Linked DNA regions of Undibacterium parvum. The protein of the gene in region 1 interacts with the protein of each later gene in a pairwise test. Links are inferred from orthologs where the notes say so. Each region holds a gene or a part of one and is shown on either strand. Other genes may lie near its edges.

What was found. The genes of interacting proteins can lie anywhere in the genome.
Region 2: the proteins of nth (region 1) and aceE interact in binary tests that used the Escherichia coli proteins (3 or more experiments, as listed by UniProt). The link is inferred for Undibacterium parvum from one-to-one orthologs.

Annotation. Positions count from the first base shown.
Region 1 is NZ_CP034464.1:4,771,135-4,776,238, reverse strand. Bases 1,196-4,167 are described here. They hold nth (endonuclease III), read right to left. Parts: upstream 3,020-4,167; coding sequence 2,372-3,019; downstream 1,196-2,371. Other genes in these bases: EJN92_RS22035 (hypothetical protein), read right to left, coding at 3,894-4,025; rsxB (electron transport complex subunit RsxB), read right to left, coding at 3,078-3,758; EJN92_RS20750 (malonic semialdehyde reductase), read left to right, coding at 1,698-2,279; EJN92_RS20755 (DUF1841 family protein), read right to left, coding at 1,196-1,572. Outside these bases: EJN92_RS20770 (AAA family ATPase), read right to left, coding at 1-157; EJN92_RS20765 (c-type cytochrome), read left to right, coding at 414-734; EJN92_RS20760 (c-type cytochrome), read left to right, coding at 750-1,097; more of EJN92_RS20755, read right to left, coding at 1,144-1,195; EJN92_RS20730 (polyhydroxyalkanoate depolymerase), read right to left, coding at 4,186-5,104. UniProt on the Escherichia coli protein: DNA repair enzyme that has both DNA N-glycosylase activity and AP-lyase activity. The DNA N-glycosylase activity releases various damaged pyrimidines from DNA by cleaving the N-glycosidic bond, leaving an AP (apurinic/apyrimidinic) site.
Region 2 is NZ_CP034464.1:234,867-239,206, reverse strand. Bases 1-3,274 are described here. They hold aceE (pyruvate dehydrogenase (acetyl-transferring), homodimeric type), read left to right. Parts: upstream 1-377; coding sequence 378-3,074; downstream 3,075-3,274. Other genes in these bases: aceF (dihydrolipoyllysine-residue acetyltransferase), read left to right, coding at 3,178-3,274. Also shown: more of aceF, read left to right, coding at 3,275-4,340. UniProt on the Escherichia coli protein: Component of the pyruvate dehydrogenase (PDH) complex, that catalyzes the overall conversion of pyruvate to acetyl-CoA and CO(2).

The DNA.
Region 1 (5,104 bases):
CGCTAGCGACTTCTTCTGCCAACATGGTTTTTCCGGTACCGGGCTCGCCTTTGATTAGTAAAGGCCGTTGCAGGGTCAGAGCGGCATTGACTGCCAGTTTTAAATCATCGGTCGCGACATAATTTTGTGCGCCATCAAATCGGGTTGCCTGTTTCATGTTTTGCGTGAATGTTGTTGTCTTAAGAAGGGGTGGGTTTAACGCAAAGTATAAGCGAGAATCGGCTTGCTTGCGAACGCTTGTGCTATTCCTCATCGGGTCTAGTAAGTCGTTTTTCCATTTGCGGCATATCAGACACATAAAAGTGGGCTTGTTGACCCCCAAGCGCTAGGTTTTTAACGCAAATTTGAGCATAATCAGCTAGAATGTTGTGTTGTATCAAACCATATCATTAGATAACACGATCTCCGCCAATATGAAAAAATTGTTCGCTCTCCTCGCTCTGGCGAGCCTTACCCAGTTTGCCGCTGCCGCAGATATAGTTGGCAATGCCAAGGCTGCTGAAAATAAAGTCGCGATGTGCATAGGTTGCCATGCGATCCCCGGTTACAAAGCAACTTTCCCTGAGGTGTATCAGGTACCTATGATAGGTGGTCAATCTGCAGCCTACATAGAAAGTGCGCTGAAGGCTTACCGCAAGGGTGAGCGTAAGCATCCATCCATGCGCGGCATAGCGGGCAGTCTGAGCGATCAAGATGTTGCTGATCTGGCGGCTTACTACTCTCAACAAAAATAAAAATAAGGGCAGATTATGAAAAAAAATACTTTATTAGCTTTACTGCTCTCAGTTTCTTCGTTTGCTGCAATTGCTGGTGGCAATATCGAGGCCGGTAAATTAGCCGCAGAAAAGTTTAATTGCGCATCCTGTCACGGTGCTAATTACAGCACACCGATAGACCCGAGTTATCCTAAGTTGGCGGGACAACATAAAGACTATCTCGCCCAGGCTTTGAAGGCTTATCAGCGTGGTACTGATGGTGCATATGGTCGAGGGAATGCGATTATGGGTGCGCAGGCTAAGGCTTTGTCAAACACCGATATCCAAAATATTTCTGCGTATATTCATAGCTTGCCAGGTACTCTGGTTTTGCAAAAATAAGTAGCATGTAGAATAAAAAAAGCCACGCTGTTAGCGTGGCTTTTTTTTAGCTAGCGCGTTTGCGCAGTGCTTCGATATACGCTTCGCCATCTGGTGGCAAGCTCGTCCTCTGTGAGTTCCACATCATTTCACCGAGGCACTCCATCATTTGGTGGTGTGCTTCGTGTTCAGAATTAAGTTTTTTCGCCAGAATCTGAAAGGCATGTTTTACGCCACGTGGTTGATCTACTGAAATCTGTTCCGAAATAGATAAGTGCATGGACAGATGTAAAAATGGATTGCCCTTGCCTTGATCCACGCTGTAATCCGCCTCTAACGCAGCTTCCAAATTACTCAAAATCTGATCGTATTCGGGATGTTGATGTATCCAATCAGCGGCGATTGCCTCGAGCGGGGTGAGAATTTCTCTGGCGTGTGACTTTTTAAAGCTGTCACAAAAAAAACGACGCACATCTTGCTGGCTAGGGGTGAACATGTTTGAATATTGAATGCTAGGGATATAAATAGGGGTATTTTACGGTGTATCTAGATTTCATGCGCTGAAGGATAGACTTACTTCGGGTATTATCGGGCGTTGATACCGATAAAAAAGGAAACACCATGTTGACGCCAGAAAATCTCGCCCTCTTGTTTAGCAATGCCCGCACTCATAATGAGTGGCAAAATAAGCCTGTGAGCGATGAGCAATTGCATGCTATTTATGATCTGATGAAGTGGGGGCCGACCTCCGCTAATTGTTCGCCAGCGCGCCTAGTCTTTGTTAAATCGGAGGCAGAGAAAAACAAGCTTTTGGCTTGTGTAGGGCCAGGTAATCAGGATAAAACCAGAACTGCACCGGTCACCGTTATCATAGGCATGGATATGGCATTTTACGAGCAATTACCTACACTGTTCCCGCACGCTGATGCACGCGCCTGGTTTGCGGGTAATCAGGCTTTGATTGATGCCACCGCGTTTCGTAACTCGTCTTTGCAGGGAGCCTATTTAATGTTAGCAGCGCGTGCTCTTGGTTTGGATTGTGGCCCCATGTCTGGCTTTGATGCGGATCAAGTCAATGCCGCTTTTTTCGCAGGTACGGAGGTTAAGGCTAATTTTATCTGCAATCTGGGTTATGGCGATGCCGCAAAATTATTCCCTCGTTCACCACGCCTGGCTTTTGACGAGGCTTGCAAGATAGCCTAATGCTTATCCTTAGAATTGGCTAAGCCAAAGCCTGAGGCAAATGGTGTTGATTTGCTTAATTATGGCGCGCAGTATCAAAATAAAGAACGTCTTTATACCTTCTCTGGTAGGGGCGTTTTTTGTTTGTAGTCACACAGGTCAGCGATCATGCAGTTCCAGCATTTTGGCGAGCGCGCCGTGCAGGTATAGCGGCCATGTAGGATCAGCCAGTGATGGGCGTCAAGAAAAAATTCGCTGGGGACAAATTTCATCAATTTTTCTTCAACGATATCCACATTTTTTCCAGGTGCCAAACCGGTGCGGTTGCCGACTCGAAAAATGTGCGTGTCCACCGCAATGGTGGCGACTCCAAAGGCGGTATTGAGCACCACGTTGGCGGTTTTGCGCCCCACACCGGGTAGTGCCTCTAAAGCCTCTCTTGTGCGTGGCACGATGCTGTCGTGCTGCGTCATGAGTAATCGGCAGGTTTCAATAACATTTTTCGCCTTGGTGCGAAATAGACCGATTGTTTGAATATACGGTATTAGACCGTCAACTCCCAGTGCATAAATTTTTTCCGGGGTATTCGCGACAGGGTAGAGTTTTCTCGTCGCTTTATTCACCGAGACGTCGGTCGCTTGCGCTGATAGTAGAACCGCGATGAGCAGTTCAAACGGCGTGGTGTATTCTAATTCTGTGGTTGGCGTAGGATTTTGCCGCTTCAGGCGAACGAAAATTTCGTGTCGTTTTGCTGCATTCATCGATTCAATTCTCTTATCTTTGATTGAGTGCGTAAAGTAAATCTGACTTGATTTTAATTTAGCTTTCTGGCGTTTCGGAATCTCGTTTTCTTTGTTGCGCGCGTTCTATCGCAGCAGAAATGATCTGACGTTTTCTTTCCTTCTCCGCTGCTTGTTCTGCGCTCAAGGCTGGCTCGGAAGAAACTGCGCGTAATTTCTCGCGGGCTTTCGCTAGCAGTCTTTCTTCATTTTCTTGTTGCTCACGGACTAGTCGTGTCTGCCGAGATTCGTAATGCTTTCTCGCCTGCGCGGCCTGCGTTTCGGTCCAGGCGTCCCAGCCAGTTTTCTCTGCGCTGACGTTGACCATGCTGATACAGTCGACTGGACAAGGCGCGACGCATAAATCGCAGCCGGTACATAGTTCGGGAAGCACAGTATGCATTTGTTTAGCGGCACCTAGTATGGCATCGACTGGGCAGGCCTGTATGCATAAAGTACAGCCTATGCAATAGGCTTCTTCAATGATGGCAACCAGGCGTGCTCGCTCATGGCCATGCGTGAGATTAAGTGCAATGACGGGCTTGCCAAGTAAGTTCGCCAGTCTGGCAACGCCTTCTTGACCACCTGGTGGGCATTGATTGTATCTGGCTAGTCCGTCGGCGATAGCCACTGCATAAGGCCGACAGGCTGGGTAGCCGCACTTGGTACACTGAGTCTGCGGCAATAGATCTTCGATTTGGTCGGCAAGAGTTGATGGCACAGAGTGTCTATTCGTAGGTAAATGCTAAGGGCGCTATTATCCTTGGAATTAACTAAGCTTACAAACAGATAGCCAGATTTTCTATGGATGTCTCAGCGCTTAGTCGGCAACTTACTTGCCAACTTCCTCGCCAACTTATTTGTCAGCCGTTTGACTAGCTGTCGCCGCATCGATTGCCAAGCGCTGACTTTCTGCCGCTTTTTGTAAAACTTGGTCGACTTCTTTTGCCTTTTGTAATTGTTCGCGTTGAGGTTCTGCAATTTTCATGGCAGGGGCATCATTTTTACCGCATCCGGCGAAGGATGATGCAATTAGTAGGGCGAATATGAGGCGCATAGCATTCCTTGGGATTGGCACTAAAACAGACAACGATTAGCAATTAAGTATATACAAAAAAACCGCCTGAACAACAGCGGTTTTTTTAGTGTCAAGAATGGGTCTTAATGAATTCGCCAATTTTTGGACAAATTATTTCACGCCAGCGGCGACCTGAGAAAATACCGTAATGACCGCAACCCGGTGCCACGAAATCTTGTTTCATCTTCTGCGGAATACCGCTACACAAGTCATGCGCTGCTTGGGTTTGACCTGGGCCGGATATATCATCGAGCTCGCCTTCTACCGTAAATAAGGCAACTGTCTTGATATCTTGAGGGCGAACCAATTTGCCAGCAACCTCCCAGGTTCCCATAGGCAGACGAAACTCTTGGAATACAGTTTTAATTGTCTCCAGATAGTATTCGGCCGGCATGTCGAGTACCGCATTGTATTCGTCGTAGAATTTTCTATGCTGTTCGGCCGATTCGTCATCACCTTGAACCAGATGCTGATAGAAATCCCAGTGACTTTGCGCATGGTGGTTTGGATTCATGGCTACAAAACCCGTATGTTGCAAGAAGCCTGGATATACCTTGCGACCGTGCCCAGGGAAATGGCCAGGTACACTGTAAATCACGGTATTTTCAAACCAGGAAAATTTCTTTTCGGTTGCCAGATTATTGACTTGCGTCGGTGATTTACGTGGGTCAATAGGGCCGCCCATCATCGTCATAGTTTTTGGTAGTTTTGGATCTTTCGCCGTCGCCATCAAGGCGATCGCAGCGAGTACCGGTACCGTAGGCTGACAAACGGCAATCACATGCACATCAGGACCTAGTTGACGGATGAACTCTTGTACGTAGGCGATGTAATCATCCAGATGAAATGGCCCCTCAGACAGTGGCACGGTGCGTGCATCTATCCAATCGGTGACGTAGACATCGTGTTGCGGCAATAGGCTGCGTACCGTGTCACGCAATAAAGTCGAGTGGTGGCCAGATAAAGGTGCAACCAACAAGACTTTTGCT
Region 2 (4,340 bases), 4.5 Mb from region 1 along the record:
CCATTTATGCTCGGGAAGGCGCATGGATATTGCGCATAGCCCCAAAAAAATAGCGCATTTAGGTGAAAAGACTGGGAAGCGCTTGTGTAAATACTACTTATATCGTTTTTTTGTTTTATGTCCGCGTGCTGCCGAATGCGCTGCAAGTCACAGGAGAACGCTAGGTAAATATTTTTGCACTGCAGCACAAATACCACAATATGAAATCACGAACCGCCATTTGAAAAATTGAAAAACTCCTGTTAGAATACCCACACTAATACAATGATGTGCAATTTGTACTCGGTTTGCCCGCAGTTTTGAGATTCTATTTTGTTGTCGTTACGTCCATAGCGCACTCCCAATAAGCGCACCCACTAGGAAAGAGGAGATTCTTTATGTCACCCCAGATAGACCAAGTTTTGGCGCAAGCCATCAATGATCCTGATGTCATCGAAACCAATGAATGGTTGTCGGCCTTAGAGTCCGTGATCGACAATGAAGGCCCTGAGCGCGCGCATTACCTGATGGAGCGTATGGTAGATCTGGCGCGTCGCCGTGGTTCGCATATCCCTTTTTCCAGCAATACCGCCTATGTCAATACGATACCGGCCGATGTCGGTGCGCATTGCCCGGGCAATCTCGAGATTGAAGAAAAACTGCGCTCCATGATGCGCTGGAATGCGATGGCGATGGTGGTTAAGGCGAATCGTCTGGATGGCGATCTGGGTGGTCATCTGTCTAGTTTTGCCTCGCTGGCGAATATGTTGGGCATCGGTTTCAATCACTTCTGGCATGCGCCTACCGAAGACCATGGCGGCGATTTGCTGTACATCCAGGGCCATTCTTCACCGGGCGTGTATGCGCGTGCTTTCCTGGAAGGCCGTCTGACCGAAGAGCAATTGCTGCATTTCCGCCGTGAAGTCGATGGCAAGGGTTTATCTTCCTACCCGCATCCGAAATTGATGCCAGACTTTTGGCAGTTCCCTACCGTGTCTATGGGCTTGGGCCCTTTGATGTCTATCTACCAGGCGCGTTTCCTGAAATACCTGCATGCGCGTGGCATTGCCGATACAGCCAATCGTAAGGTTTGGGCCTTTTGTGGCGACGGCGAGATGGATGAGCCTGAATCGATGGGCGCAATCGGTATGGCAGGCCGCGAACAACTCGATAACCTGATCATCGTGGTCAACTGCAATCTACAGCGTCTGGATGGTCCGGTGCGTGGTAATGGCAAGATCATTCAAGAGTTGGAATCCGATTTCCGTGGTGCTGGCTGGAATGTGGTTAAAGTCATTTGGGGCGAGGGCTGGGATGCCTTGCTGGCCAAGGACAAAGACGGCATCTTGCAAAAAGTCATGATGGAAACCGTGGATGGCGAATACCAGAATTACAAAGCCAAAGATGGTGCCTATGTACGCAGCCATTTCTTTGGCAAACACCCTAAATTATTAGAGATGGTCGCGCAAATGTCGGATGACGATATCTGGCGTCTGACCCGCGGTGGCCATGATCCGCACAAGATTTACGCAGCCTTTAAAGTGGCGCAAGAGCACAAAGGTCAACCGACAGTCTTGCTGGTGAAGAGCGTTAAAGGTTTTGGTTTCGGTAAATCTGGTGAGGCGCGCAATACCGCCCACAATACCAAAAAACTTGATGACGAAGCGATTAAGGCTTTGCGTGATCGCTTCCAGTTGCCGATTTCGGATGCCGAGTTGCCCGCGATTCCTTTCTTCAAACCATCTGATGACACACCAGAGATGAAGTATCTGCAAGAGCGCCGTGCTGCGCTCGGTGGTTACTTGCCGCAACGCCGCCAAAAAGCCGATGAAGTACTGGTGGTGCCAGAATTGACTGCGTTCCAGGCGATGCTCGAGCCAACCGCCGAAGGTCGTGAAATTTCGACTACCGCAGCTTATGTGCGTGTCTTGACCGCCTTATTGCGTGATTCCAGCCTGGGTCAGCGTATCGTGCCTATCATGGTCGACGAGTCGCGCACCTTTGGTATGGAAGGTCTGTTCCGTCAGATCGGTATCTTTAGTCAAGTCGGGCAATTGTATGAGCCTGTCGATAAAGATCAGGTGATGTACTACCGCGAAGATAAGGCCGGCCAGATTCTACAAGAAGGTATCAATGAAGCCGGCGGTATGAGTTCATGGATCGCTGCCGCGACTTCTTACTCGACCAATAACCGCGTGATGATTCCGTTTTACACCTACTACTCTATGTTCGGTTTGCAGCGCGTCGGCGATTTAGCTTGGGCGGCTGGCGACATGCGTTCACGCGGTTTCCTGATGGCCGGTACCGCAGGCCGTACGACCTTAAATGGTGAAGGTCTGCAACATGAAGATGGTCATAGCCACGTCTTGGCCTCGACCATCCCTAACTGCGTGCCTTACGATCCTACGTTTGCGCACGAAGTAGCGGTCATCATCCATGATGGTCTGCGCCGCATGGTCAGCAATCAGGAAGATGTGTTTTATTACATCACCATCATGAACGAAAATTACAGCCATCCTGGCCTGAAAGCCGGCCAGGAAGACGGCATCATCAAGGGGCTGTATCAGTTGCAAAAATCGCCTGAGACGACCAAGCACCGCGTACAACTGATGGGTTCGGGCACGATCTTGCGTGAAGTGATCGCAGCCTCTGATCTGCTGTTTGCTGACTGGGGTATTGCCGCTGACGTCTGGTCGGCACCATCGTTTACCTTGCTGGCACGTGATGGCCAAGACGCAGAGCGCTGGAATATGTTGCATCCAACCGACGATGCACGTCTGCCTTACATCACCGACTGCCTGAAAGATACTCAGGGTCCTATCGTGGTCTCTACCGATTACATGCGTACTTTTGCCGAGCAGGTGCGTGCCTTTATTCCTAAGGGCCGCAGCTACAAGGTCTTGGGTACCGATGGTTTTGGTCGCTCCGATTCTCGTGCTAAATTGCGTGAGTTCTTTGAAGTGAATCGCTATTTTGTCGTGATCGCTGCCTTGAAATCGCTGGCCGACGAAGGTGCGATTTCTGCATCGGTAGTGGCGCAGGCGATTGCCAAGTACGGCATCGATGCTGAAAAAGCCAATCCAGTGTCGGTGTAAAAATATGCGTAGGGTGGGCACCGATCTTGTGCCCACGCGGTTGATTTAGGCATGGTGGGCAAAAAATGCCCACCCTACATAAAAGCAAAGCGGAGTGAATACTATGAGTGCAATCGAAGTCAAAGTGCCGGATATCGGCGATTTCAAGGAAGTAGAAGTCATAGAGTTGATGGTCAAGGTAGGCGATACCGTCAAGCTTGATCAATCACTGGTGACGGTAGAATCAGACAAGGCCAGCATGGAAATCCCTTCCAGCCACGCCGGTGTCGTTAAAGAGATTAAAGTTAAAGTCGGTGACAAAATCGCCGAAGGTTCTTTGCTGTTGATCGTAGAAGCTGCTGGTGATGCCGCTGTTTCTGCTAGTGCAGCACCCGTCGCTGCCGCTGTGGCTGCAGCCGCACCAGCCGCCGTTGCTGCTGCCGCCGCGACACCAGTTGCAGCAGTCGCCGCCGTGCCTGCACCAGCTGCACCGGCCGCAGCATCAGCCGCACCAGCCGAGCTTACTTCGGTAACGCCAGCCGGTAATGCGCATGCTTCGCCATCGATACGTAAGTTTGCGCGTGAACTCGGGGTTGATTTGACGCGCGTTTCCGGATCAGGCCAAAAAGGCCGGATTACCGAAGAAGACGTACAAAACTTCGTTAAGGGCATCATGTCCTCATCGACTGCGGCACCGGCATTGGCCGCCAGTGCTGGTGGTGCTGGTGGTGCCACCAATGGTAGCGGCTTGGGTATCAATCTGTTGCCTTGGCCTTCACTCGACTTTAGTAAATTCGGCGCGACCGAATTACTGCCTCTGTCACGCATCAAAAAACTCAGTGGCCCTAATTTGCACCGCAACTGGGTGATGATCCCGCACGTGACGCATTTTGACGAAGCCGATATCACAGGTCTGGAAGAATTCCGTAAATCGTCCAATGATGCTTTGGTCAAGTCTGGCGTTAAGTTGACCATGCTGGCCTTTGTGATCAAGGCTAGCGTTGCGGCACTGAAGAAATTCAAGGCCTTCAATGCTTCGCTAGACGCCACCGGTGAAAACCTGATCCTGAAGTCTTACTACAACATCGGCTTTGCCGCCGATACGCCAAATGGCTTGATGGTGCCGGTGATTAAAAACGCTGACCAGAAAACCCTGTCGCAAATCGCGCTAGAGATGGGCGAGTTGTCGGCGCAGGCAAGAGACGGCAAGCTCAAGCCTGCTGACATGCAGGGCGCGACTTTCACGATTTCTTCGCTCGGCGGCATCGGCGGTACGGCATTTACGCC